Nodosilinea sp. FACHB-141: one gene and its partner. The protein of the gene in region 2 binds, or shares a complex with, the protein of the main gene of each other region. Links are inferred from orthologs where the notes say so. Each region holds a gene or a part of one and is shown on either strand. Other genes may lie near its edges.

Evidence for each region.
Region 1: the proteins of uvrB (region 2) and pcrA are in contact, whole or in part, in a crystal structure (PDB 7EGT), measured with the Thermus thermophilus proteins. The link is inferred for Nodosilinea sp. FACHB-141 from one-to-one orthologs. Residues at the interface, in WP_096411307.1 of Thermus thermophilus: Glu23, Leu25, Arg26, Asp27, Gly28, Glu29, Arg30, Phe31, Arg55, Glu326, Asp327, Phe328, Glu379, Ser382, Gln383, His398, Gly400, Arg401; in WP_096412145.1 of Thermus thermophilus: His654, Arg656, Phe657, Gln666, Asp668, Glu669, Lys680, Arg681, Leu682, Ser683, Lys685, Tyr686, Ala687.

The regions. Positions count from the first base shown.
Region 1 is NZ_JACJPP010000013.1:491,201-503,096, forward strand. What follows is about bases 4,538-7,517. They hold pcrA (DNA helicase PcrA), read right to left. Parts: upstream 7,215-7,517; coding sequence 4,860-7,214; downstream 4,538-4,859. In the rest of the region: tRNA adenosine(34) deaminase TadA, read right to left, coding at 1-59; H6F59_RS16050 (Mo-dependent nitrogenase C-terminal domain-containing protein), read right to left, coding at 262-576; H6F59_RS16055 (YciI family protein), read left to right, coding at 1,065-1,334; H6F59_RS27355 (DUF4115 domain-containing protein), read left to right, coding at 1,721-2,359; twin-arginine translocase subunit TatC, read left to right, coding at 2,438-3,220; H6F59_RS16070 (hypothetical protein), read left to right, coding at 3,404-3,622; H6F59_RS16075 (tetratricopeptide repeat protein), read right to left, coding at 3,701-4,387; H6F59_RS16090 (DUF4168 domain-containing protein), read left to right, coding at 8,286-8,774; H6F59_RS16095 (SH3 domain-containing protein), read right to left, coding at 8,920-9,528; H6F59_RS16100 (hypothetical protein), read left to right, coding at 9,830-10,864; H6F59_RS16105 (CAP domain-containing protein), read left to right, coding at 11,033-11,626; H6F59_RS16110 (DNA polymerase III subunit delta'), read right to left, coding at 11,645-11,896. UniProt on the Escherichia coli protein: A helicase with DNA-dependent ATPase activity. Unwinds DNA duplexes with 3'-5' polarity. Translocates on single-stranded DNA with 3'-5' polarity. Initiates unwinding more efficiently from a nicked substrate than double-stranded DNA.
Region 2 is NZ_JACJPP010000013.1:254,021-269,839, reverse strand. Bases 7,420-10,356 are described here. They hold uvrB (excinuclease ABC subunit UvrB), read right to left. Parts: upstream 9,922-10,356; coding sequence 7,918-9,921; downstream 7,420-7,917. Other genes in these bases: H6F59_RS14990 (HipA family kinase), read left to right, coding at 10,179-10,356. Also shown: murB (UDP-N-acetylmuramate dehydrogenase), read left to right, coding at 1-75; H6F59_RS15035 (FAD-binding oxidoreductase), read right to left, coding at 72-1,253; H6F59_RS15030 (HAS-barrel domain-containing protein), read right to left, coding at 1,342-1,998; H6F59_RS15025 (NAD(P)H dehydrogenase subunit NdhS), read right to left, coding at 2,007-2,192; DNA repair protein RecO, read left to right, coding at 2,438-3,277; H6F59_RS15015 (MFS transporter), read left to right, coding at 3,325-4,797; H6F59_RS15010 (glycosyltransferase family 4 protein), read left to right, coding at 4,958-6,115; H6F59_RS15005 (hypothetical protein), read right to left, coding at 6,359-6,664; H6F59_RS15000 (hypothetical protein), read right to left, coding at 6,905-7,234; more of H6F59_RS14990, read left to right, coding at 10,357-10,955; H6F59_RS14985 (DUF3037 domain-containing protein), read left to right, coding at 10,933-11,343; H6F59_RS14980 (hypothetical protein), read right to left, coding at 11,329-11,544; H6F59_RS14975 (PepSY domain-containing protein), read left to right, coding at 11,642-13,087; H6F59_RS14970 (cytochrome P450), read left to right, coding at 13,164-14,693; H6F59_RS14965 (universal stress protein), read left to right, coding at 15,016-15,546; H6F59_RS14960 (HNH endonuclease), read right to left, coding at 15,556-15,819. UniProt on the Escherichia coli protein: The UvrABC repair system catalyzes the recognition and processing of DNA lesions. A damage recognition complex composed of 2 UvrA and 2 UvrB subunits scans DNA for abnormalities.

The DNA of each region.
Region 1 (11,896 bases), 240 kb from region 2 along the record:
GTAGTCTCATCCGCCAGCTCGTGGGGAGGCAGGTCTTGGGAGGACAGGTCGTCGGGCATAGTAGGTCACTCAAGCAACCACATCGAGATTTAGCCTACCCATAGTAGACCAGAGCATTCTTCAAGCATTGCCTGCCCAAAATAAACCCCTCTGCAGACCCGGGGCCAGCGGAGGGGGTGAGATGTTTGGACGCAATAGTCTGTGGCTTTAAGCGCTGGCTAGGTGACCAGCCAGATAATGTGACGTTGATCAAGCCAAGGCTTAGATGTAGGCCGAAATATCTTCGCCGCACTCGTCGGCTAGATAGCAAAGAGCCCGAAATCGCAGCTCCACCAGTTCGTTGTAGAGGGGGTTGAGCTTGCAAAGGGGCGGAATGTGGGCCACCGAGCGGCCCAGCAGCACAATGTCGCGCTCAAAGGGGCACTGGGCGGGGATCAACTCTGCCACCTTGCGGGCGCGGCGAGGAGTCTCGACCCGTAGGTGGCTAACCCACTGGCGCAGCGGACGAAACAGGTCTAGGGGAGCTTGACCCACAGTGTGCAGCCCGTGACGGAGGGAAGATAGAAAGCGATTCATGGTTAAACCTCTCGCAAGTCCAACAATTGAGACTGTCTGAGAAACGGTCGAGCACTGAGTCTGGACTTGGTATGGAAACTCAATACTGGGTGGAGCGACCAGGGAACTAACTTAGATGTTGGTGAGCCTTTCGCTTACGCTAAAGAATTCCCTAAGCTATCGGGTAAAGCATCAACAAAGCTGATTAGATTTCCACTAAAGCTCAGGTAAAGAGTTACTTCATCAGGGTGCATGATAATTCCGGAAAGACTTGCCATATATGGAGTACAGATTATTTTTAGAGCAAAATTAGCGCAATAATATCGAGTAGTTTTACTGAAGGTGGCCTGTATTTAATTGTTCCAAGTAAAAATAAATTTTGCGTGAATGTCAGGACACTTTTCCAACCGGGCATACCACTTGTTGCCCCTCTCTAGGCAGCTCTTTTTTCTGTATAGGACACTACCTAATCTGATACCATCGGCGATGAACTTTTGAGGCACTGAGTCATGGCCAAATATGTAATGTGGGGCAGCTATTGTGAGGATGTGCTCGAAAAGCGTGCTCCCTTTCGAGCGGCGCATCTTCAGGGCTTGCAGCAGCAAAAAGACGACGGTCTGCTGGTAGCCCTAGGCCCAACTACTGACAACACCAAGGTATTCGGCATTTACGAGGCTGAAAGCGAGTCTGCTGTGCGGCAGTTGGTAGAGGGCGACCCCTACTGGCAAAACGGCATTTGGACAGAGTACAAAATCTATGCCTGGAATCAGGTGTTCTAAACGTGCCAGAGGTTTTCAACTGGCCTCGGCTACATTGACGGTCGTTTCCCATTAAAATGACCTCGTTCGGGTTCATCGACCAGGGCAAAGTTCCCCATAAATGTCTCCAGTGAGGTGCCGTGGCTAAGTTAGCTCCTACCCAAGTCGAGCAGCTCCAAAGTATCGGGGCGCACCTACGCCAGGTGCGTCAAGAGCAGGGGCTGGCCATCGACATGCTGGCCAACCAAATTTTTATCCGCCCAGCCCTACTAAAAGCACTGGAGTCGGGGCATGATGCTGAGCTACCTGAGCCAGTATTTATTCAAGGATTTATTCGCCGCTATGCCGAAGCCTTGGGCCTTGATGGTCAAACCATTGCTCAAGAATTTCGGGTGACGCCGGTGAATGTGCTACCGACCCCAGAGCTGATCGAACGGGTCGACACGAACGGCACTGCGGCACCGAAACCGCCTAGTCCTAGTCCTAGCCCTCGTCCTCAGATAAGCGATCGCACCCCTCCGGCTGCCTCTAGCCCAGCGGGACGATCATCGCTGCCGCTAGTGCTGAGCCTGGCTGCCCTGGCCGCAATTTTGGGGTTGGGGGCCTGGGGGCTATTTGGCCGCAGCAACGGGCCATCCCAAGCCAACAACGACAATTCAGGGGCGGAGACAACTCCTGAAACCGCCGGTACTGGCGCTGTAGCCTCGGCACCAGCAGAGACTACAACACCGCCAGAGGAACCGTCGGAGGCCGAAGATGAATCTAGTGCTCCCCTAGAAGCACCTGTGGTAGTCAGCGCTAATCTGAGCGATCGCTCCTGGCTGAGCGTAGTGGCCGACGGTGAGAATGTCTACGAAGGCGTTGCCGAGCAGGGCTTTGAAGAGACCTGGACAGCCGAAACTAGCTTGACATTGAGAACGGGTAACGCGGGGGGGGTAGAGCTGTCTGTCAATGGCGATCGCGCTGTCGTGATGGGTGCCTCTGGAGTGGTCAGAACTCTCACCGTGACGCCTGACTCGGGGGTAGAGAGCGTTGAGTCTCCCTAAGCTCGGCCATGATCCCAAGCTAGCGAAATCATGGGCTTACAATAGAAGCGATCGTCCTACTGCTCACCTGCCCAACTTATGACACCGCCCACCGAGCTTGAGAGCGCCACCACCGAGACGGCCATCCTTAACGGTGACACCGCTGACCTCGACGAAGTGCCCTACGATGTCGAGATGTCGCTGTTTGACCACCTGGAAGAACTGCGGCAGCGCATTTTTTACAGCCTGATTGCCGTTGTGCTGGCCATTGTGGTCTGCTTCTGGCAGGTAAGGCCTATTGTCAGCCTGCTAGAGGTGCCAGCCCAAGGGGTAAAGTTCTTGCAGCTGTCGCCTGGGGAGTACTTTTTTGTCTCCTTTAAGGTGGCGGGCTACAGCGGCTTGGTAGCCGCCAGCCCATTTATTCTCTATCAGATAGTGCTGTTCGTGCTGCCGGGGCTAACTCGGCGAGAGCGTCGGCTGGTGGGGCCGCTGGTGCTAGGGTCGAGCCTATTATTTTTTGCTGGGCTGCTGTTTGCCTATGTGGCGCTAATTCCGGCGGCGCTGAACTTCTTCATCAGCTATGGCGCCGATGTGGTCGAGCAGCTGTGGTCGATCGATCGCTACTTTGAGTTTGTGCTGCTGCTGCTGTTTAGCACTGGGTTAGCCTTTCAGATTCCAATTCTGCAGATGCTGCTCGGGCTGCTCGGCATTGTCAACTCTGACCAAATGCTGAAGGGCTGGCGCTACGTCCTTTTGGGGGCAGCGGTGCTAGGGGCAGTGCTCACTCCTTCTACTGACCCAGTTACACAAAGCCTGCTGGCGGGAGCGGTGCTGTTTCTCTACTTTGGCGGCATTGGGTTGGTGAAGGCGATCGGGCGATAGCGGTTAGGAGTGGAGGGCTCAACGGTATAGGGTTTAGAGTCTAAGGCCAGTGGCCAATCCTTAAACGCTGAAACTTTTAGCCTCAAACCGTTTTAGCGCACAAAGTCTAAGCTCTAGCTTTTAACCGATACCTTTTCCGCAAGCTTTCAGGTTAGGATCAAGCCGTCGCTACGGACTGACCTAATGTTTTTAGACGAGCTTACTCCCTTTGTGCAAGAGCTGACCGCTCACCCTGTGGCGTTTTTGGGTGGGCTAGCCTCAGGGCTGCTGCGGCTTAGTCTATCGGATGACCCTGTAAAAAGCTGGCTGCAGAACCAAGGGATTACACCCACAAGCGGAGATGGTGGTGGATGGGGAGGCAACGATCGCAACGGCGGTCCCCAAAGCATTTCAATTGATTAATTAGAAATAAATAACAGATGCACACTGAACTAGCGCTGGACTCGCCTTCCCTACTGAATTAGGTGTAAGGCACTACCGTTAGGCCCAACTCTGCTGGGGCAATAGCTCTTCTGCCCAACGATTGATCCGCTGCACTAGAGCCTGAAGTTGCTCGCTCGACTGACGGGCTGCCGCTGCTGTCAAGGCGCGGCGGTAGTCAGCGATCGCACAGTTCCAGTCGCCACGCAGGTGATAAGTACGGCCCCGCTCAGCATAGATAAACTCAGGCAGCTGGTGAAACATCAGCGCTTCGTCAAAGCAATCTAAGGCGCGATCGAGGTCGCCCATCTGCCGCAGGGTAGCGCCCATGTTGATGCGGGCGCGGCCGTTAAAAGGGTTGAGATCAACGGCCTGTTCGTAGTCGTCAAGGGCGGCGGGCAGGTCGCCGAGGGCCGCATGGCACATGGCCCGATTGTTGTGGGCTTGGTCGAGATCTGGGTTGAGATAGATGGCGCGATCGCAGTCGGCCAAAGCTGCGTAGGGTTGACCCAGCCACAATTGCACTAGACCCCGGTTGCTGTAGTACATGGCTCGCTGGGGATGGCGCTCAACCAGCTGATCTAGCAGGTGCAGCGCCTGAGAATACTGTTGACGTTTGACCGCTGCCGCCGCCAGTCGGCTGAGGGTATCATCGTCGGTGGTGTAAGACCCGGTCACCGAGTCGTGGGCCGTGGGCAGGGCCGCCGAGTCAACCGGGGGCAAGCCCGACGGTTGAAGGGGAAGCATGCAAACCAGAGGCTGTTGTGATCGGTAGATGTGCATGGTTTTAGTCCTGTTGTGTGCTCATAAACCGTTAAATCAATCTAGCGGGAGAGCAGAGGCTTAAAACCCCTAAGCTCGTGCCCTCAAAGCAGGAACTGTTTATAGAATCCCATCTTGGCTGATGGGTCCGGACGAACCTGTGGCAGTTCTCGAGCTGGCTAGGTCTAGCGGCGAAGGCCCACTGATAATCCAAACGAGATCTTCGCTGGCGCTATCTCTGTAATCCTGCCTGATGTCGCTATGGTCGCATCTCCCCCCTGGGGTCTAAACCGGAAAAAAACGGAGGTTAAACCTGCCTTTTGGCGGCTTAACCCCCGTTTAGTGCCATAACCTAAGGGAATATACCGAAAATCTACATGTAGTTTCTTGTGCTTAGGTAATGGCTTTGTAACCACCTGAGTATTTATCGGGCATTCAGCAGCATTTGAAGCGCTATTTACTCAGCCCGCTGCAGTGCCGAGATCTTGGGGTCAACAATTTTACGGCCCTGACCAGGAAAGTTGATCGCCAGGCAAATCTTGTTGCCTGCTCCAAATATGTGGGTTACTTCTCCGGCCCCGTAGGCTTTGTGCACCACCACATCCCCCACAGTCCAGTCTGACTCGTGGGCTCCGCTCCCCGGCTTGGCAGCGGCTTCGCTGCGATTGCGGGCTTCGCGGATAGGGGTGCTCCACTTTTGGGGCAGGCCCGTGGTGCTGTTGCCAGTGACGAGATCGAGGGGCAACTCGCCCAAAAATAGCGAAGGGCTAGCGGGTTCGCGACTGCCGTAGAGACGACGGGCGCGGGCATGGGAGATGAACAGGCGCTCCTTGGCGCGAGTAATGCCCACGTAGCAGAGGCGACGCTCTTCTTCAGTGGCGGCGGGGTCTTCGAGGGAGCGATGGTTGGGGAAAAGGCCCTGCTCTAGACCAACGAGAAACACCACGGGGAACTCCAACCCCTTTGAGGAGTGCAGGGTCATCAGCGACACCGCATTTTTGCCGTCTTTGTTGTCATCCATGTCAGAGGCCAGGGAGGCATTAGACAAGAAAGCTAGCAGCGATGGGTCGTCTACGTTTTCTTCTTCAAATTGCAGGGCGGCGTTGTAAAGCTCCTGCACGTTGCCAAAGCGATCGTCGGCTTCGTCGGTGCCCTCAGCCTTCAGGGCGGCCAGATAGCCGCTGTCTTCGAGTACTCCCTGAATAATTTCAGAGCCCTTTTGGTCATCCATGTCCTGGCGATACTTTTTGATTAGGTCGGCAAATTCCAGCACGCCTTTTGCCGATCGCCCCGCAAGAGTCTTCACCGAAGTATCATCGGCGAGAATCTCCCACAGGGGAATGCCACCCAGGGTCTGAGTCGCTTGTTCTAGCTTATCGATGGTGCCCTTGCCGACGCCGCGCCGAGGCACGTTGATTACCCGCTTGAGGCTGACGGTGTCGAAGGGGTTGGCGATCGCTCGCAAATACGCCAGCACGTCTTTAATCTCGCGGCGATCGTAAAACCGCAGCCCGCCTACCACCTGGTAGGGAATACTGTAGCGGGTCAGCACTTCCTCAAAGGCGCGCGACTGGGCGTTGGTGCGGTAGAGGATGGCAAAATTGCCCCAGTTCAGCTCCGGGTGCTGGGTTTCGAGATGGCGAATTTGGCTGATCACAAAGTCGGCCTCGGCGGTTTCATCCTCGGCTCGGTAGACGTAGATGCTCTCGCCCTCTCCCCGGGTGGCCCGCAACACCTTATCGATGCGCTCGGTATTGTTTTCGATCAGGTGGTTGGCGACTTCGAGAATGTTGGAGGTGGAGCGGTAGTTTTCCTCCAGTTTGACCATGCTGCGGGTGTCGTCGTCGGGCAGGCCATCGCCAAAGTCATCCTGAAAGTTCATCAGAATGGTGAAGTCGGCGGCGCGGAAGGAGTAAATTGACTGGTCGGCATCGCCCACTACAAACACCGAACGATGATTCCAGTCTTCGTAGGTGGCGATCGATTCACCGTTGGTAGCCAGCAGACGAATCAGTTCGTACTGGGTGCGGTTGGTGTCCTGGTATTCATCCACCAAAATGTGGCGAAAGCGCTTGTGCCAGTAGGCTAACACCTGCTCGTTTTGCTGAAACAGGAAAACCGGCATGAGAATTAGGTCGTCGAAATCGAGGGCGTTGTTCTCCGCCAGCGCCTTTTGGTAGTAGCGGTAGACATCGGCGATCACCCGGCCTCGGTAGTTAGGCTGCTCTTTTTCGAGTTCGTCGGGGGTGAGCTTTTGGTTTTTGGCGTTGCTGATGGCAAAGCGCACCGATCGCGGGTTGAACTTTTTGTCATCCAGATTCAAGGTTTGGGTGACGATGGTTTTGACCAACCCCTGGGCATCTGATTCGTCAAAAATGGAGAAATTCTTCGTCCAGCGGTACCCGGCAGGGTGCTGATACTTTTCAATGTCGAACCGCAGAATGCGGGCGCACAGGGCATGGAACGTGCCAATCCACAGATGCTTGGTAACGGTTTTATAGACCTGAGATCTCAGCTTGGTCTGCTCATACTGCGGCAAAGACGACAGGGCTTTGCCGTGGCGGGCCTGGGCATCCTGCTCAGCAAACAGCACCTCAATGCGCTCCTTCATTTCCTTAGCGGCCTTATTGGTAAAGGTCACCGCCAGAATATTGTCGGGATCAGTTTTGTGGGTGAGGACTAGGTTGGCAATGCGGTAGGTCAGCGCCCGGGTTTTGCCCGAACCCGCCCCCGCCACCACTAGCAGCGGGCCACAATAGTGCTCGACGGCCTGGCGTTGGGCGGGGTTGAGAAGGGCGAGAAAGTCAGTCATCAGTAGCCGAGGGTTTTTGCTTATTAAGTATGACACTGGCCAAGGAGAATCGATGGCCTCACCCCCCTACCCTAGCTAGAGGTTCTCGCCGTTGAGGCCGCTACCTGGCGCAGCAGCAGCACTTGCCAATAGGGAGTCGGGGCCAGCAGCACCGTACCATGCCCTTCAAAAACATTGACGAGGAACTCCCCAAAGGTCATTGAGCTCACCATAGATTTGGTGGCTTTTTCGACTCGGTAGCTGAGAGTACCGGTGCGGGCGATCGCAAAACTACCGTCTACCACCAGACGCTCCCCCCGCAGTTCAACGGTTTCCACAGGGCCTTGGGTCACCACCACCACCTGACCACGGCCCTTGACCTTGGTTTGAACCAGCCCTTCGCCACCCACCAGACCGCTCAACAACTTATTGCGTTCAACGGCAATCTCAACGCTGCCTTCGCTGGCCCAATAGGCACCCCGATCCAAAATCCACTCCTCACCCGACAGATCTAACGTGTGATACCCAGACAGCGATGGCGCTAAATATAGCTCCCCTGTGCCGGTGTAGGTAGGACGAAAAATATTTTCCCCGTCGCCAAAGACTTCAGAAAACCTCCTGCTGAAGGGGTTTGAGTCTGCATAGCAATAGCACCTCGCATGTAGTGCAAGGCACCTGATTCAGTGCGCACAGTTTCGTCATTTAAGGTGATTTTGACTAACCGTGTCCCCTCTCGCTCAATAACTTCGAAGTTGGCCATAGGGACCTCTGAAACAACGCCAAAACAGACGAGGGCAATCAGCAATTCAACTCAACGAAGCGGCAGCCACCGACCTTAGCTATCTTAGCTTCGTCAGCGATCGCGGGCGATCGACCCATGCCTGAATCGCTGGTCGGCATTTTCTCCAATGGCTTCAGGGGTACAGAGTCACACCCTGCTAGCAGCGGCGGAGGTCACACTATCGTCACAGAGCTGTCATCTCACCGTCATGATTGCCCCCTAGGGTGTCAACCCATGGGCACCAAAGTAGTGCCTGGTGTAAATCTCCCCGGCGAGGTTTGCGACTGACGATATTGCGAGGATCATCGCTCATGAAACCTTCCACACTGTTCAAAGGTCTTCTAGCCGCCACCCTGCTGCTAGGTGTTCCGGCCGCCGCTGTAGCCCAGGAGCAAGAAGCACCAGCGCCAGCACCGGCTCAGGCTGCCCCAGCAGAGGTGTCTGAGACCCAAATCGACCGTTTTGTTAGCGCCTATCAGGCAATTCAAACCATTCAGCAGGCGGTGCAGGCTGACCTGGTTGCCGCTGTAGAGGCCCAGGGGCTAACCGTGGATGACTACAATGCGATCGCCGAATCGCAGCAGTCTCCTGAAACGGCCGCCGAAGTTCCGCCAGAGCAGGCTGAGCAGTTTGCGGCAGCGGCTGAACAGGTTGCTACCCTGCGCGAGGGCGCTCGAACTGAAATGCAAGCCGCCATTGAGGCTGAATCCCTGAGCATTGAAGAGTTTGAGCAGATTATGGCCCAGGCCCAGGCAGATCCCGCTCTGCAACAGGTGATTGTCGAGCGGCTGGCTGAGTAGTTATCAGTAAGTAATCCAGCACCTAAATTGGTTTAAGGCCAAAGTCTTAGAGACCGAGAGCCTAGATTTAGGTCAAAGCCCTCCTTCAACACGAATTGAAGGAGGGCTTTGACATGTCAAATCGCTAAGCGCTGACGGCTGTTTCTTAAGGACAGGTGATTGGCGTTATGTTATTGCCCAGGCCATTGGTGCCAGTACGGGCAATCCAGCCGGTGCTGCCGTTATAGATAGTCACCTGCATCCAGCGGCGACCGTCTGTGGAGGTTTGCTGGGTCGGTGGGTTAGCGCTGGCGATTACGGTGTCGCCGACGTTGTAGCCAGCAACGGCGCTAGAGCCGGCTGTGGGGCTAGACCTAACCACCATTTCACGATCGGCCCTAAAGCAGGCCTTGGTAGCAGGAATCGGAGTGCTACCGCAGGCAGTCAAAACGCTGGCGTTGATCCAGCCTACGGGCTGTGCCGAAGACAGGGTGCCGCTTCTCAAAAAAACCTGGGCTCGCCCTGGAGAAGTTGCCCCGGTCAGGCTCACCTGGGTACCCGCCTGTAGAGTGCCAATGCGGGTTGCGATCGGCCCTAGAGTGGAGTTGTCAAAAACTTCGGTGGCTCGGTTGAGCTGACGACAGCCTCGAATCAGGGCTGGATTTTCGGTTAGAGCCCGACTCTCCTGAGCGAGGGCCGGGGCTACGGACAGTGACCCCGCAGACAGTAGCGCGATCGCTCCAAAGGAAAATTTCCGCAACACATTTGATGGCATGGACAATCCTGATCCCTTCATATATAGCTTTTTAAGGTCGAATTTCAGGGTTCACCCGGCCATCCTACCATCCACAAAATTAATCCTCGCGGTGGCTTTCACGAAGCTTATCGCGGGAGTTTTTAGGTAGCTTTGCGCCTCGCTGGTTTAAAGGATCCTCCCCAAAGCGTGCTCCAGAGGGCTATGCGGGCCTATCGGCATAGTGACGGCCACAGGTCTTTGACCATCGCGCGGTAAAGCAGGCAGACGTGGGAGAATGAACACCCTGTGCGCAAATGGTAACAACAGTATGACGGCGGCAATGCCCTATTCTTCTGAGGTAATTGAGTCAGCGATGCAGGCCGGGGAGCTGACCTTTGCCCTCCCCGACCCCACCGACGAAAAAATCTCTGACTACGAGTTTAACCAGCAGATGGAGGCGGCCTGGCAGGTGTGCGATCGCTTCGACCTGCAAACCGACATCTGGCGAGGAAGAATTTTGCGGACGGTGCGCGATCGCGAAAAGAAAGGCGGCGACGGGCGCGGCACCGGCTTTCTCAACTGGCTCAAAGATCGCGAAATCACTAAAAGCCACGCCTATAACCTGATCGAACTCGCTGAAAGCGCCGATCAGTTGCTCGACGCGGGCATGCTCACCCCTAAAGAGGTCAACCAGTTCAGCAAACGCGCCTTCGTCGAAACCGCCAAATCTGCCCCCGAAGTGCAGCAGCTAGTCAGCGACTCCGCCCGCAAAGGCGACCACATCACCCGCCGCGAGGTGCGTCAGGTGGCCAATGAGTGGGCCGCCATGACCTCCGACCTGATCCCTGAAACCCTACGGGAAAAGGCTGCCAACAACACCATCCCCACCCGCTACATCGCACCCCTAGTGAAGGAGATGGAGAAGCTGCCCTCTGTGCACCAGAGCACCCTCAAAACCGAGGTGGAGCTAAACCCTGACCTCGACACCCTCAAACAGGTCACCGCAGAGGCTCGCTACCTGTCAAAATATCTGGCCTCCGCCAATCAGGTACAGCTACTTGAAACCAGCGGCATTGATTTAGAACTGGCCCTCGAAGAAGCCCTGCGGGTGGGCTGCCTCAACTCCGCCGCCGACATGGTGGCCCAGGCGGCCCAGATCGAACAAACCGCCGTCAAACTCTACACCGTTTGGAAGCGCCTCAACCAATTGGCAGAACGGGTATTTGTCGACAGCGGCGAAAGTACCCCCAACCTGCGCGCCCTGCTCACCGCCCTCGGCCCCGTTACCAGCGAAACTGTCCAGGTGCGCTTGGGGGAAATCGACAGCGTCACCTCCCAAACCATCCGCTGGCGGCTAATGGTCGAAGAGGATTAGAAGGTCATCGGCTCAGGCCGTCTTGAGCCTCAATTCGAAAACTCATCTGAGATAACAAATCTGTCCCTTAGTATCCCTCTCTACGAGTAGGCGCTTGCCCTGAATCAGCCCTGGTTATGCCCAAGAGAACGAGCACGTTGCGCTAGGGTGTAGCCAGGACTGATTAGCTTGAAACTGTTCTCGATGCCTTTTGCCAAACGCTTTATCTACATTCGTCAAACCGTTAGTTTTGTCGCTGTGGCCCTGGCGCTGGTTGGTTGCGAGCCTACTGATTTAGAACAACTGGTCGAACGCATTCCTCCAGTTACTCGCATTGGGCGAGAGCCGCCCGCAGCGCCAGACGCAACAGGAGCTCAGTCATCGGCTGTCGCCGAGATGGAAACTCTAGTCTATGAGCGCATCAATGAGATTCGACAGCAGGAAGGCCTCAATCCTCTACAGCCCAACGGGTCACTGGCTCAGGTAGCGCGTCAGTACAGCCAGCGAATGGCTGCCGAAAACTTTTTTGGCCACGTCAGCCCCACCGGGGATGCCCCGGCCCAGCGAGTATCAGACGCAAATATTCTCTACGCCATGGTGGGCGAAAATTTGTTTACCAGCACCAATGCCCCCGACCCCGCCCCTTTAGCCGTGCAGGGCTGGATGGATAGCCCCGGGCACCGAGAAAATATCCTGCGATCGGGCTTTACTGAAACGGGGGTAGGCGTCTGGCAAAGGGGCAGCACCTATTATTTCACTCAGTTATTTATGCGCCCTTTGTAAGCGAGCAGGAGAGCGGTCCTAGTGGTTCCCTGGCGATTCAACTAGCGCCATCAGCATGACCTCCCACACTAAGCGGGGCTGCACGAAGCGGCGTAGGTAGCCTTTGGCGGCTTCAAGTTTGGGCAGCCACTGGAGGCTTTCGGTGGGGTAGCTTTGCCAGTACCAGTTGAGCAGGTAATCGAGCAACCAAAGCTGCGACTCGGTATCGAGGGTTTTGGTGACCTGGCGACCCTGCTCTAAAGCTTCGCGTAGGCTACGGGGGGGTTGATG
Region 2 (15,819 bases):
GATGAGGTAGAAGCCCGCTGGGCCGTTCGTCTGCAAACCGAAGTGAAATTTATGGGCGAGTTTCCGAGTATTTAGACTTCCTGGGAAAAGCGATCGAGGGCTATCGCTGCGATCGCAGGATCCGCCTCCCCCACCACTGCCTGGGCAAAGCGCTGGGCGACCGGCGGCAGATACACAAAGGGAGCACTAAACCCAGCCATCACGTGCAGCCCCGCAACCCCAGGCACGGCTCCAACCAACGGCAACCCATCGCGGCTAAAGCTGACTCGGCAGCGCCGCCAGGTGCCCGGCACATCGGCCAGGGCGGGAATTTGAGCCGCCATAGCGGACCGCATGGTGCGATCGCTCTCCACTTCATCCAAATCTGCTTCCAGATCCGTCAGCGTGCGGCTAATCTGGCCCAGGCAGACATGGCCGTCTAAAAACTGAATCGCCCCGCTGTCGAGAATGGCGGGAGTGACCTCATGACCCGGCTCATCCCATTCTCCGTCGGTGTCCGGCTGACTCGCTTTGGCTTCCAGAGTAAAGCGCTGAGTCTGGGCGGGCATAACCAGCGATCGCAGCTGGAGATCGAGCGGCGGCGTCTCAATCAGCTCAGCGTGGGTGTAGTAGAGCGGAATTTTTACTTGGGCCTGGTGCAGCAGCGCTCGGCTAAAGGCCCCTGCCGCCACCAAAACATTCTTGGCGGGGCAGGCCTGCTCGGCGGTTAAAACGCCCGTGACGCGATCTTTGATCCGCACCACATCTACCACGGCCGCAATCATCCGGGTGCCGCCTAGGCGCTGAAAGGCCTGGTTGTAGGCGTTGACTAAGGCCACTGGAGAAACATGGCCGTGGCGTACGGTAAAGGCTCCAGCGATCGCATCCCGATTTAGCAGCGGCTCCAGCTCCTGGGCCTCGGTGGCCGATACAAACCGAGGCGGCGTCGCGCAGTGGGCATAGGCTGTGGCGGCGGCCTCAGGGTCGCCGTCTGCCGCTAAGGTTAGCACCAGATCCAGCTCGCGGAACTGGGTGTCGGCCTCTAGTTCTTCGCTGAGCTGGCGCTGCTTGGCAATGCCCTCCTGGCAGAGCTGCTGGGTGAGGGTCGTGCTGCCCGACCAGTAGGGAATGCCGCCGTAGCTGTAGCGGGTGGCGTTGCCGGGCTCTAAGGCGCGATCGATGAGTAGCACAGACAGCCCCTGACGAGCCAGTTCGTAGCTGACCGCTGCCCCCACCAGACCGTTGCCGACCACAATCCAGTCAAAGGTTTGCATAGTTAATGATCAAGGTTTAGGGGAGAGGGTTTAGGGTTTAAGGGAAGAGTAGGTGGTTCGCCTGAAACCATAAACCTTATACCTGACCCTAGGCGTAGATCTGACCCAGGATAATGCGCAGGCGATCGTAGTCATCCTTCAAAAAGATGCTGAGGGTGCGGCCAGATTGCACCAACCAGGCGCGATCGAGCTTGCGAAGTTGATAGCCCTGGCGCAATACTGCGGCCACTAGGCTGTCTACCGGGGCGCTACCCATGGCCAGCAGGGTTCTTAAAAAATCGAGCTGCTCGGTGAACTCAATCACTGCTTCAGGAGAGCAGGCATACACCCCCTGGTGCACCTGAGGCGGCCGGGGCGGCAGGTGTTGAAAGATTGGTCCCTGAGGTCGCCCGGCCAGATCAGGGGCGCGAAAGCCTACAATCGCCGCCTTAAACTCGGTCTTGAGCATGGCAAAAATCTGCGGCTGCTGCTGGCGCAGGTCTTCGAGGGACAGCCCCAGAGCTCGCGCCCGGTGTACCGAATCAATCGGGCTGGTGGTGGCGTGATACACCACCCCGTAGACGGTGTTGCCCGATTCCTCATCCAGGGCGGTGACCCAGCTGCCAAAGGGGGGCATGGCCGAAAACGCCAGCGCCTCAGGCTCTAGGCACTGGGCCAAAAATTCGGTGGTGGCGGTTTCAATCACCTCGGCAATGTGATTGGGCTGCCGCGCTGGAGCCGTGGTCTGGGGCAGAGGTAAACGCATGGCAGTACCTAACGCCGCTTGCCAGAGCTCACCGGCTCCAGCTCAGACATTTCAAAGGTGACCAGCTTATCCCAGTTGCCGCCCTCAAACAGCACCGCTACCTTGCCGTCGCTAATGCGCTGCACCAGACCCTGAAAACCGTAGTAGGTATCGTTGACGTTGATCACCGTAACCGGAGCCCCAGGAAAAATCATGATGACTAATGCTTTTGATCTGCCCCTACAGTTTAAGGCAATGTGCTGAACTGGCCCATTACTGTCAACGGATTTCGTGGTTAGAGCCGGCTGATGTCAAGGGATCAGCTCGTGGCCAGGGCAAGATTTTCCCTGAGTTTTAGCTTTGCTCTTCGAGCGATCGCCCTCTACGCTACCCACCCTGCGTCGGGCCGAGCCTTTCTTGGCCAGAGCGTTATGCTAAGGCTCTAGCCCTGTACTGCCCTATGAGCCAAACCTACAAAGCCACTGGCATCAACCTCAAGGCCATGCCCCTAGGGGAAACCGATCGCCTGCTCACCATTCTTACCCCTGAGATTGGGCTGGTGCGGGCGGTGGCACCGGGGTCGCGCAAGCACCAGTCGCGGCTGGGCGGCCGCAGCGATCTATTTGTCATCAACGAATGTCTGGTAGTAAAGGGCAAGCGTCTCGACAAGCTCATTCAGGCCGAAACCGTGCGCACCTTTCCTGGGCTGAGTCGACAATTAGCTCGGCTGACTGCCAGCCAGTATCTGGCGGAGGTCGTGCTGCTGATGGCCCTCAGCGACTCGCCTCAAAGCGATCTATTTCACGTCTTTGTAGAACATCTAGAACGACTTGAGACGGCGTCATCCGGGGCAGTGCTGGCGGCCCTGTGCCACGGGCTATATCACCTGCTGGCCCTGGACGGGGTAGCCCCAGAGGTGCATCGCTGTACCCTCAGCCGAGTCGAGATTGTGCCCAATCTGCTCGACCCTGCCTGGCGAGTAGAATTCAGTTCCGAAGCTGGGGGGCTAGTGCAGGCCGACGGAGCCACTCAGCTCGGTGAAGGGCAAGGCCGCTACGGTCAACCCCCCAAGCGACCCCTGCTGCTTACCGCCACCGATGTGGCTCTGCTCCAGCAGCTTACCAAGCCGGAGATTTTGTCTACCCTACCCATGGGGTTAGAGAGCCAAGATCCTCAACCCGGAAAAACCCAGCAGCTGTGGGCACGAGTCGAGCGGCTTCTGCGAGAATATACTGAGAACTACTTTGAACGTCCCATTCGGTCGGCGGCTTTAGTTGATGTCTGTTTAGCTACCCTTTAAACTGCTGGATATTGCGCCGCCCAGTGCCCAGGTTCGTTGGTTACCCCATGCTCCGTGAGTTTGAAGCTAATACAGAAGCTACCGAGGCAAACCATTTGCCTAAGAGAGAGGACCGAGGGTCTGGCCATGGCACCGACTTGGGCGATGGGGCAGACTCCACAACCCAAACCGCCACTTTGCCCGCTGCTCCTGTATCTGAGACCGCTGAGCCAGAGCGTGAGAATGGGTTTCGGGCCATTTTTCAGAACCGCAATTTTCTAATTTTGTGGACCGGACAGCTCTTTTCTCAGCTGGCCGACAAGGTTTATTTGGTGCTGATGATTGCCATCATCGCCGCCCGATTTGAGTCCCCTGGGCAGACCATCAGCGGCTGGGTATCGGCTGTAATGATTGCTTTTACCATCCCGGCGGTGCTGTTTGGCGCGCTGGCGGGGGTGTTTGTAGACCGTTGGCGCAAGCGCCCAGTGCTGGTGTGGTCTAACCTGCTGCGCGGCGGCCTAGTGATTGCGTTGCCCCTAGGAATTTGGCTGACGGCGAGCTGGGGGCCGGTGCTGGGGCTACCTGTGGCCTTTTTGCTGCTGCTGGTCGTGACCTTTTTGATCTCTACCCTGACCCAGTTTTTTGCGCCGGCAGAGCAGTCGATTATTCCCCTGATTGTGGCCGAGGGAGATTTACTCTCAGCCAACTCGCTTTATACCACCACCATGATGGCCTCCGTGATCGTAGGGTTTGCCGTGGGAGAACCGCTGCTGGCCCTAGCCGATCGCCTGATGCTGGCTTTAGGTGTAGCCAACAACGGCCCAGCTATTTTAGTTGGCTTGAGCTACATGGTGGCCGGGCTATGCCTGATGACTATGGATCCTGGAAAAGAGAATTTATCTGCTGCCCACGAAGATATATCTCAATTTTGGGCTGATATCAAAGACGGCTGGCGCTACCTAGGGGAGCAGGTGCAGGTGCGGGTGGCCATCATTCAGCTGGTGCTGCTGTCGTCAGTGTTCGCTGCCCTGGCGGTGCTGGCGGTGCGGCTGGCGGAGACCATTCCTGCTCTTAAGGCCTCGCAGTTTGGCTTTTTGTTGGCAGCAGGTGGCCTGGGCCTGGGCCTAGGAGCTGTGCTAGTGGGGAATTTTGGGCCGCGGTTTCCGAGGCGCTACCTGAGCTTGTGGGGTGCCCTAGGGATGGGTGTGTGCCTGATTGCCTTGGCCTGGACAACTCAGCAACTGTGGGCCTCTATGGCGATCATTGCCACCTTGGGGCTTTGTGGTGCCTTCGTCGGCATACCGATGCAGACCCTGATTCAAGAAAAAACGCCGGAAGCCATGCGCGGCAAGGTGTTTGGCTTACAGAACAACATGGTCAATATTGCCCTGAGCCTGCCCCTGGCCTTAGCCAGTGTGGTAGAAGCACACCTGGGTTTGGCCAACGTTTTTGTCGGTATGGGAACCCTGGTAGGCTTAGGGGGAGTAGTAACCTGGTATATTGCCGATACGGCAATGAGAAAGACCCAGGCCCCAGGCTAGATTTCATTTTTTTACCAAAGTACAGATCTGTGGGCTGATGCTATGGGCTGGGCGGTTCCGGAACGGATACTCGTTCCGAGTCGGTTCCCAAACGTTGCGCGAATCGCGGCGGCATTCTGCTGCCGCTGGTTTAGGTTGTTAACGGATAACGCTGGACAGCATGCACATCGCGTGGCTTGGCAAGAAATCGCCCTTTTGCGGCAACGTCACCTATGGCCGAGAGGTCACCAACGCGTTGCTTGAACGCGGCCATCGAGTGACTTTTCTCCATTTTGCCCAGTCTCAGGATGGCCATAGCCTGGGCAGTTATGCGGAGCGATCGCAGGAAGTGCCGCTGCCCTTTCTGTTCAAGTCGCAGATTCTCACCATTCCCTCGCTGAAGTCAGGCAAGCTGCTGGCAGAGGCACTAGAGCGAATTCGGCCCGACCTAGTGCATGCCTCGCTCACCCTGTCGCCGCTGGACTTTCGACTGCCCGAGATCTGTGCTGAGCTCAACATTCCCCTGGTGGCCACTTTTCACCCCGCCTTCGATCGCCGGGTGCGCAGCCTGACCTCGGGCACCCAGCACCTCACCTATCAGCTCTACGCCCCCTGTCTGGCCAACTACGATCGCGTCATCGTGTTTTCAGAACTCCAGCGCGATTTATTGACTAAGCTCGGGGTGCCCGACGCTACGCTGGTTGTGATTCCCAATGGGGTCGATACCCGTCGCTACTCGCCGGGGCCGTCGGCCGTCAAGGCTGATCTCTACGCCCGCCAGCTATTTGTTTACCAAGGGCGCATTTCGCTAGAGAAGAATGTGGAGGCCCTGCTGCGGGGCTGGCGGCAGGCCGATATGGGGCCTGACTGCAAGCTGGCGATCGTCGGCAGCGGCCCCCTAGAGGCGTCGCTGAAGCGCTACTACGGCGACGAAGACGACATTATCTGGCTGGGCTACCTGGCCAACGAGCAGCGCCGCATCGACATCCTGCGGGCGGCGGACGGGTTTATTTTGCCGTCTTTGGTAGAGGGGCTGTCGCTGTCGCTGCTAGAGGCGATGGCCTGTGGCGCCGCCTGCATTGCCACCGATGCCGGAGCCGATGGCGAAGTGCTGGCGGAGGGGGCGGGCATTGTGCTCGATACCCAGCGGGTGTCAACTCAGCTGCAAACTATCTTGCCGATTTTGCGTGACCACCCCGAAATTACTCAGCTTTTGGGGCATAAGGCCCGCGAACGGGTGCTCCAGCGCTACACCCTGAAGGACAACATTTCTGCCCTAGAAACTATGTACGGTCAGGTGACGGCGGAACAACGCCTCATGTGTGGACAGCGGGCCTAGGGGGGAGCGAGAAGCAGGTTGCAGAAGGGTGATTGGGCGATCGCCCTTCCACGCCACCTGCTGTCAACCTGTCGCTCCACCGTGCCCCCGCCCACCCACGGCAAGATGCTCTGTTTGGGTAGGTGCATCCATGACCATCCTTGGCTATCCGCACAAAGCTACTGTTCGGATGGTGCAGCATTGGCATGAACGGGGTGCTAAGCGATCGCCTGAACAAACCCATCATTACCGCTGGAACTCTACCTAGAAAGGGATTTCTGGGGTTGAGACAGCAACACCGCCACCGTAGACGTCATAGGTGATATCTGTGGTTTGAGACACTTTGACTTGCATTCTGGCGCGTGCGATCGAGCCAGTCCCAACTGACAATTGTTTATAGCCTAAGCCGTCAAGAGTCTGTTTTTGGCTATCGAATCCTAAAAAACCCACGCCATAACGAACTTTGATTGAAGCACCGACAGGAAGTTTGAAAAAGGCTTTTCCATTGGCATTCCAAAAGTTTTCAACGGTTCTCCAATCTCCTGCTTCAATGCGCTTGGTGCGAATCATAATCTTATTCTCCTTATAGTTGCGATCGGAAACGACAAGTAGTCTAAAACTTAGTAACTAAGACTTTCTGCTCATCTGCTCTATGGCAATGGTTGACCGAGAGCATGCCACTTTGAAAGAGAGTATTTTACTCATAGGCTGAAACGTTTGATATGTAAGCTTTCAGCCATCTCGTTGTACTAATACTCCAGCTATGCACCTTTCAAAGCGACATGCACCCTGGTCAACTGCATCCTGAAACTAGGGTTTCACGTCATAGGTAAGGACGTAGTCGGCACCGTCAAGCGTGAAACTGGCGGTGGAGTTTTGTACTGGAGTATTACGAATTACAACAGTACCGAGATGATCGTTGTAGTCGGGCCAGCGTCCCAAGTCCAAATCCCATAATTTAACCTTAGCTCGGACGGTGAACGGGAGTTCGTCATTAATTTCGAAGACCTCTCCGTTGTTCATAGTCTCTCGGTAAGTTTTGCGCCCGGCGTTGGTAAACACTTCCAAAAGGCACTCATCCGAGCCAAAAGTATCTTCGGTTTCGTTGCAGGTAAGCGATTTTATGAATAGAGATGCCATTGTATTTCTCCTAATTCTGGCAAGGGAGTTGTTGTAATGTTGAGTAGCCTTTGCCAACCCACTCGACATCACAGAAACAACCGAATGCTGTGAGTTCTCAGCAAGTAACTCTCTAGGCATCCAACGAGTTTGAAGCTCTTCGTTGGTTCGTTTCTATATCCAATATGGAACATGCTACTCAGCGGTGGTATTACCCTTGAGGGTACTCTTGGAGGCTTTGTGATTTCACTTCACCAATGACTCAGTAGACTGACTATGTAAGGAGCACAGAACCGATGTTTGAATACCTTCAACCCGACGCTAGCGGTACGTCTAGTTTGCCGCGGTTTCACTCCGCGAAACCTCAGCCCTAACCCCGATCAAGGCGTCACCTGCTCTACGGCAGCTTGGCCGACGTAGATCGCACCACAAAATCCTCCACGCGCTGCGCCGAGCCCAATGACGGTCGCGATCGCCCAGCGAAGATGAGACCGCTCAGCAAATCCCGACCTGGATGGTCATTTTGACCAAAACCCTGTTGATTGAGTAGGCCTATGTAGATCGGGAAGGCTTCTCTCGGCCCTGACTCAGCCCTCACCCCAAACCCCTCTCCCAAGCTTGGGAGAGGGGCTTTGACTTTTCCGCCAGCAACTCTGTTTCTGAGTGCGGGGCATTGAGCGAGGAGATCTTCCGTAGATGATTCTCTAAGCCCGCTTGCCCAAGAGCTGATCGCGTAGGGATTTGATGCGATCGCGAAACTTAGCCGCTTCCTCAAAGTCAAGATTCTTGGCGGCCTCTTTCATCTGCTTTTCAAACTGACCAATCAGTTCGGGAATTTCTTCCAGGGGCAGCTCTTCCTTGTGCTCGTAGACCTCCTCTAGTTCGTGGGCGTTGAGGCGGCGCGACACTTCGAGAAACGACAGAATCGAGTTGCTGTTGCGGCGAATAATCGAGGTGGGCGTGATGCCATTCGCCTCGTTGTAGGCGGTTTGAATAGCGCGGCGACGCTCGGTTTCGCTGATTGCCTTGGCCATGCTGTCGGTGAGGTTATCGGCGTAGAGAATGGCCTGACCACGCACATGGCGGGCGGCGCGACCGATAGTTTGAATCAGCGATCGCTCCGCCCGCAAGAACCCTTCCTTATCGGCGTCCAAAATCGCCACCAGGGAAACTTCGGGTAAATCGAGCCCCTCCCGCAGCAGGTTGACCCCCACCAGCACGTCGTAAAGCCCTTCTCGCAGGTCTTGGATAATTTCAATCCGTTCAATGGAGTGAATCTCGGAGTGCAGGTAGCGCACGCGGATGCCGTGCTCGTCGAAGTAGTCGGTGAGGTCTTCGGCCATGCGCTTGGTCAGGGTGGTGATCAGCACCCGCTCTTGGCGAGCGGCCCGCTCTTTGATTTCGCCCAGCAGGTCATCGACTTGGCCTTCAGTGGGGCGCACAAAAATTTCGGGGTCGAGCACGCCGGTGGGACGAATAATCTGCTCCACCACCTTATTTTGAGAAATCTCCATTTCCCAGTTGCCGGGGGTAGCGGAGACAAAGATGCACTGGTTCACCTTGTCCCAAAATTCTTCAGCTTTGAGGGGGCGGTTGTCGGCGGCGCTGGGCAGGCGGAAGCCGTGGTCGATCAGCACCATTTTGCGGCTACGATCGCCGTTATACATGCCGTGAATCTGAGGAATGGTGACGTGGGATTCGTCAATCACCAGCAGCCAGTCTTTGGGGAAATAGTCGAGCAGACATTCGGGCGGTGATCCGGCTTTGCGACCGGCCAAATGGCGGGCGTAGTTTTCCACGCCGTTGCAGTAGCCCACCTCGCGGATCATCTCCAGATCGTAGCGGGTGCGCTGCTCCAGACGTTGGGCTTCCAGCAGTTTGCCCTCTTTCTCTAGCTCCGCAAGACGCTCTAGCAACTCATCTTTAATCGCCTGGCAGGCTTCTTCGATGCGATCGTCGGGGGTAACAAAGTGCTTGGCTGGGTAGATGCTGAGTCCCTCCATGCTTTGCAGGGTGGCCCCGGTGATCGGGTCCACGTAGCGCACGGCGTCGATCTCGTCGCCAAAGAACTCGATGCGAATGATGCGGTCTTCGTAGGCGGGGCCGATCTCCAGCACGTCGCCCTTGACGCGAAACTTGCCTCGGCCTAGGTCTAAATCGTTGCGCTCGTACTGAATCGAAGCCAGATCGCGCAGCACCTGGCGCTGGTTAACCTCCATGCCCACGTGCAGCGGAATCGAGGCTCTCAGGTATTCCGACGGGATTCCTAGACCGTAGATGCAGCTAATTGAGGCGACCACAATCACGTCTTTGCGCTCAAACAGGGAGCGGGTAGCCGAGTGCCGCAGCATGTCGATCTCGTCGTTGATCGATGCGGTCTTGGCGATGTAGGTGTCGGTGGTGGGAATGTAGGCCTCGGGCTGGTAGTAGTCGTAATAGCTAATGAAATACTCGACGGCGTTGTCGGGGAAAAACTCGCGCAGCTCGTTGCAGAGCTGCGCGGCGAGGGTTTTGTTGTGGGCCAGCACCAGGGCGGGCTTGCCAATGTTGTCGATGACGCGGGCGATGGTGTGGGTTTTGCCCGTGCCCGTGGCCCCTAGCAGAGTTTGATACTTGGTGTTGTCTTGCAGAAACTTGGTTAGTCCCGCGATCGCCTTTGGCTGGTCTCCCGCAGGTTCAAAGGGAGCCTGAATGTTGAAGTCGCCCATGGGTCAACGGTACAAAGACACTACTACGCCTATTTATAATGACTGATTTTTCCCCAGATGGTGGTTACGGCAGTTACCCGACCGGGCGAGCTGGGTTAGGGATTAGAGCCAGCGGGCGATCGCCCTTAGCGCCTGCATTCGTTACCCCTTAAGCCTGAGCAAATCGCTCAATATCTTTTTGCGCCAGCCCTTGCCTCGGGCGATAGCGACCGTCGGTTCCACTAAAATGGGCTGAGGCTCTGTAACCGAGAATCCATTTGCGAACCGTTGTTGCCACCCGATACGTCACTCCCCTGCGGGAGGGAGGCTCTCTCCCCGCCATTGTGGAAGCTGACGATGATGGCATGTATGTGCTGAAGTTTCGGGGTGCCGGTCAGGGGGTCAAATCTCTGATTGCTGAACTCGTGGCTGGAGAAATTGCGCGGGCCGTCGGCTTGCTGGTGCCCGAAATTGTCCTGATCGAAGTCGATGCTGAACTGGCCCGTACCGAGCCCGACCCCGAAATTCAGGATTTGATTCGAGCCAGTGTAGGTCTCAACCTGGCCCTCGACTACCTGCCCAGCTCCATCACCTTTGACCCCGTTGCCCAACAGCCCGATGCCGCCCTGGCCTCGGCCATTGTCTGGCTCGATGCCTACGTCACCAATATCGATCGCACCGCCCGCAATACCAACATGCTGATGTGGCACCGCCGCCTCTGGCTGATTGATCACGGTGTTGCCCTCTATTTTCACCACAGCTGGAACAACTACTTAGAGCGCAGCCGCACCCCCTTCCCCGGCATCAAAGATCACGTTTTGCTGCGGTTTGCTAGTCAGCTAACAGAGGTCGATGCCACCATGACAGCCCAGCTAACGCCGGAGCTCATTACTGGCATCGTCAACCTAATTCCAGAGCCCTGGCTGCTGGAGGGTTCTCCGTTTACCGATAGCCAACACCATCGCGAGGCTTATATTGAGTATCTGCTGAAGCGGCTAGAGCCACCCCACGCTTTCTTAGAGGAGGCCATTCGTGCACGATCAGGTCACCTATGATTACGCCATTATTCGGGTGGTACCTAAGGTTGAGCGAGAAGAGTTTGTCAACGTAGGTGTGATTGTTTCATGCTCGACGCGCAAATTTCTCGAAGCCAAAATTGAACTCATTCCGCAACGGCTGTTGACCCTTGACCCTACCCTAGACTTAGAAACAGTCGAAGGTTATTTAAACACTATCCCGATCATTTGCGCTGGCGAAATCCAGGCGGGCGTCATTGGTCAACTGCCCCAGCGAGAACGGTTTGGCTGGCTGGTTGCCCCCCGCAGCACGATCATTCAAACCTCACGGGTGCATACCGGTCTGTGTAGAGATCTATCGGCTGTAATCGAACACCTTCTGGCCACTATGGTGCGTCCACTCCAGTTTCCCCTAGAGAAAAGCTAAACGGCTGATCTTTTGAATGCTTGGGTTTAGCATCCCCCCGGCTGGGGCTAAAGCAGTTTGGTGATAAGGTGCTGCTGAAAGAATAACAACGTGTAATACCGAATTCTGTTTGGCTAATCCTGTTTGGCTAACCGCTGATTGGTAGGGGCATTGCAGTGCAACGCCCCCACGGGCTACCTGTTTTGAAGCGGGGTTTTTCATGTCGGATGGCGTGCAAGGAGTTGACACCGTGTCTTTTGACAACATCTTTGCGCATCAGGCATGTTAATCGGAGTCTTGACTTTGGGCAAATACCGGCATGAATCCCTCCAACCTGGTTGTAAGGCAATCTCCAGCAGCTCTATCGCCTGGCAATCGGTTTTATCGCACGGTGTGGCGCTGGCACTTCTATGCTGGGTTGTTTGTGATTGCCTTCATGGTGATCCTGGCCGCGACGGGCATTGTTTATCTGTTTAAGCCCCAGCTAGATGCGGCCATGTACAACAACCTCATGTTTGTGCAGCCTGACCTGGTGACCCTGCCCTACGTTGAGCAGGTACAGTCCGTCGAAAGCGCGTATCCTGCAGCTGTAATTAATCAGGTTACGCCTCCTGCTGCCGCAAATCGCAGTACTGAAGTGTTGGTAACAACGGCGAATGAGCGCAATCTGATGGTATTCGTCGACCCTCACAGCGGCGAGATCTTGGGCGATCGCGATGAGGACAACAACCTCCAGGCGATCGCCCGAAAAATCCATGGCGAGTTACTGATTGGCAAGCTAGGCGACTATTTAGTTGAGCTAGCCGCCTGTTGGGGTTTAGTACTGTTAATTACAGGGCTGTATTTGTGGTGGCCGCGCCAAAAGCTTGCTGTTTTGGGCACATTCATCCCGCGCCTCTGGAGCCAGAACAAACGGATATTTTGGCGAGACTTACATGCCGTGCCCGGATTTTATGGCGTTCTCCTAATTGGTTTTCTGATTCTTACCGGCTTACCCTGGACGGGTTTTTGGGGAGACACCTTTGCCCAAGTATCAAGCCAGTTTCCGGTTCAAATGTGGGACGACATTCCCCAATCAGCTGTGTTGACGGGCTCGCTAAACCAGCGAGGTCAGGTGGTGCCCTGGGCCGTAGAACAGTTACCGATACCTCAATCTGCTCCCTTAGGCCAAACCGATCATTCGGGTCACCACGGCGAGTCGACACCGGCTCAGATGGGCCTGGCCTCTGGCACCCCCGTTAGCCTTGACGCTGTGATCGCCCTAGCCCAGGCCAAAGGTGCGCCCCCTGGCTTTAACGTGACGTTGCCGGCAGGAGAGACCGGAGTATTCACGATCTCGGCTTTTCCGCCTGATCCAACCCAAGAAGTGACTCTGCATGTTGATCAGTACAGCGGTGCCGTGCTGGCCGATGTGCGCTGGCAAGATTATGGTCTCGTTCCTAAAGCGGTGGAGATGGGAACGGCCATTCACATGGGGAGATATTTTGGGTTCGCCAATCAGTTGCTTATGCTGGTGGCAGCGTTGATTGTGATGCTGCTGGCCATCACCGGAGTTGTGATGTGGTGGCAGCGTCGGCCCCAGAGTGCTGGGCTAATCGGCGCTCCTGCTATGCCTGCCTATGTACAGAACTGGCGCATTCCATTGGCAATTGTTGCAGTTCTGGGGCTAGTGTTTCCTCTAGTTGGTCTTTCACTTGTCATTGTGCTGCTGCTGGACTACGTTTTGCTGAGCCGTATTCCTGCACTCAGACGCGTCTTCAATTAAGTGTGATCATCGTGTTTAGACAGTTAAACCTAGGCCTGTATAATCGGCGCATCTTTGTCCTCTGCGGATACTTCCTATGACTCAGTTGTTAGGTGCTCCGCTTTATTGGCTGCCACTGGGCTTGGGAGCGATCGCTCTGCTGGGATGGCAACGGTGGGCTAAGCAACAGCGCTTTAAGTCGCTGCGATCGCTCCCCTCTCCGCCCCAGCACTGGCTATTGGGCAACATTCCCCAACTGCTAGGGGCGGTCAAAAATCGGCAGCTCTTTCAGATCTTGTTCGACTGGTCTAAGGAACTTGGCCCCAAGTATGTCTACTGGGTCGGCTATCCGGTGCTGGTGCTCAGCCAGCCCAAGCTGATCGACAGCACCATTGTGCAGGGCACCCGCGACGGCAGCCTGGTGCGCACTGGCCAGTCGCAGCGCGCCTGGAACGATCTGATGGGGCCAATCATGATTGGCCAAGATGGGCCTGAGTGGCAGTGGCGACGCAAGGCCTGGAACCCAGAATTTAGCTCCAGCGGCGTGAGCCACTACATGACCCTAGTCGATCAAGCCTGCCAGCAGACTCTGGCCCAGCTGCAAGCCGCCCCGCCGGGGGAGCCGGTGCCGATGGATCCGCTATTTGTGGAGCTGACCATGCGGGTGATTGCGGCTTTGGTGTTGGGCATTCCCATCGACCCCAGCCAGCCCAGCTCTGAAGGCCCGCCCCTGGAGATTGAGCCGACCTACAACGCCATGGCGGTCTTAACCTACCGGTTCTTGCGGATGGCTGTCGGTGAAAAGGCCTGGAGAAAATATCTGCCCACCCAGGCCAGCAAAGACTACTGGGCTGCCCGCCGTTATCTGGAAAACTGCTTGCGATCGCGCCTCGACCTGGCCCTAGAGCTACGCTACGGCGACCCTGCTGCTTTAGAGAAGGCCAGCCCACTCTTCCAACAGTCGATGCTGGTCAAAATTGCCGCCAAAGAGCCCCACTACAGTCGCGCCACCCTGCTGCCCGAAATTGTGGAAATGTTGATTGCCGGTACAGACACCACCGCGCACACCTTGTCCTTTGCGGTGGGCGAGCTAGCCCTAAACCCCTCGGTGTTTCAAAAAGCTCAGGCCACCGTCGATCGCGTTTTTGACCATCACGATGCCATCACCCTGGCCAGCTTCAAAGAGCTGAGCTACCTGCAAGGAGTCGTCAAAGAAACCCTGCGGCTTTATTCTGTTGCCTCGGGTACCACATCGCTGCAAGCCACCCGGGACATGGTCGTCGACGACGTTAAATTGCCTGCTGGAGCACGCCTGTTTTGGTCAACCCTAGGGGCCGGGCGCGACCCGGAGGCTTACCCCCAGCCAGATAAGTTCTGGCCCGATCGCTGGCTCACCGAAGATCGCCAAACCCCAGCCCCACCCATGATCGACTTTGGTTCTGGTCCCCACCGCTGCCTGGGCGAGCACCTAGCGATGCTGGAATCAACCCTGATGCTGGCCCAGCTGCTGCGGCACTTTGACTGGGAGCTAGTCAATGGGCGATCTTCGGTGGAAAACCTGAAACAGAATTTGCTGATCTACCCCGTAGATAGAATGCCGGTCTATCTACAACGCCGTAGCCATTAGGCGAGGAGTTCTCGAGCCGCTAAAGGGTTGGTAGCCTCTAAAGAGGCTTTGGCGTGATGGTCAAAGACCGGCCTAGAGGGGCGTTGGCGCAGCCTCTCCAAAGGAGAATCGCACCTTAAGAACAGTGAAGCCCTCGACCCGATTCCGCCGTTCACCGTAAGGCATTGTTACGGCTAACCCTGCTGGGTTACAGGGCTTTTTATAATGGAGGCGTAGCCGCATCGCCCCTGGCCTGGCTCCATCACTGTCTCTATCGCTGCATCCCAAAAACGTGAAATAGAGAGCCTAAAACGCGGGCCTGTAGAACAGGAGACTCGCCGCCATGTTTAAGAAAATTCTGGTTGCTCTCGACAATTCTGCCCGCCGCCACGAGGTATTTCAAAAAGCCCTTGACCTGGCCGAAGCCACTCGGGCCAATCTCATGCTCGTGCACGTGCTTTCGGCCTACGAAGAAGGCAGCCCCGGCATTCCCATTCGCTCGTACCAGGCCTATTACCCCGTGCTGGAAGACTCGACCTGGAGACTCTACCAAAAACGTTGGGAAGAATTTGAGGCCCAGGGCATTGCCCAACTGCGACAAGAACTCGATCGCGCCCAGTCGGCGGGCGTCAGCGCCGAATTCACTCAGATATCTGGGGAACCTGCCGCTACCATTTGCAGCGTGGCTAGCTCTTGGGGCGCTGATTTGATTATGGTGGGCAGCCATGGTCGCCGGGGCCTGAGCGAACTGCTGCTGGGTAGCGTGAGCAACTACGTCATGCACCATGCCGACTGCTCAGTGCTGGTGGTGCACCACAACAATGGCAAACTAACCACCCCTGCTGAGACCACTACGGCCAGGGCTAGAACCTAGCATCGCTCGCTATCGATAGCTTCTCACCCGCTTATGGGGCTGCTGTTTGCGAACCCAGGCGACAAACTTCTGGATCCTGGGTTCTGCCTGTAGCTGCTCTAACGTATTCAGATCGCGGGCCAGGGTGTGGTTGTCAAACAGGGTATGAATCTGTTTGTGGCAGGGGCGGCACAGCAGCACCGTCTCGCTAGTGGGCAGTTGCCGACGCTTGGTGTATTGGCGCGGCATCAAGTGGTGTTCGGTGAGATCGTCTACGGGACGCTGGCACAACTG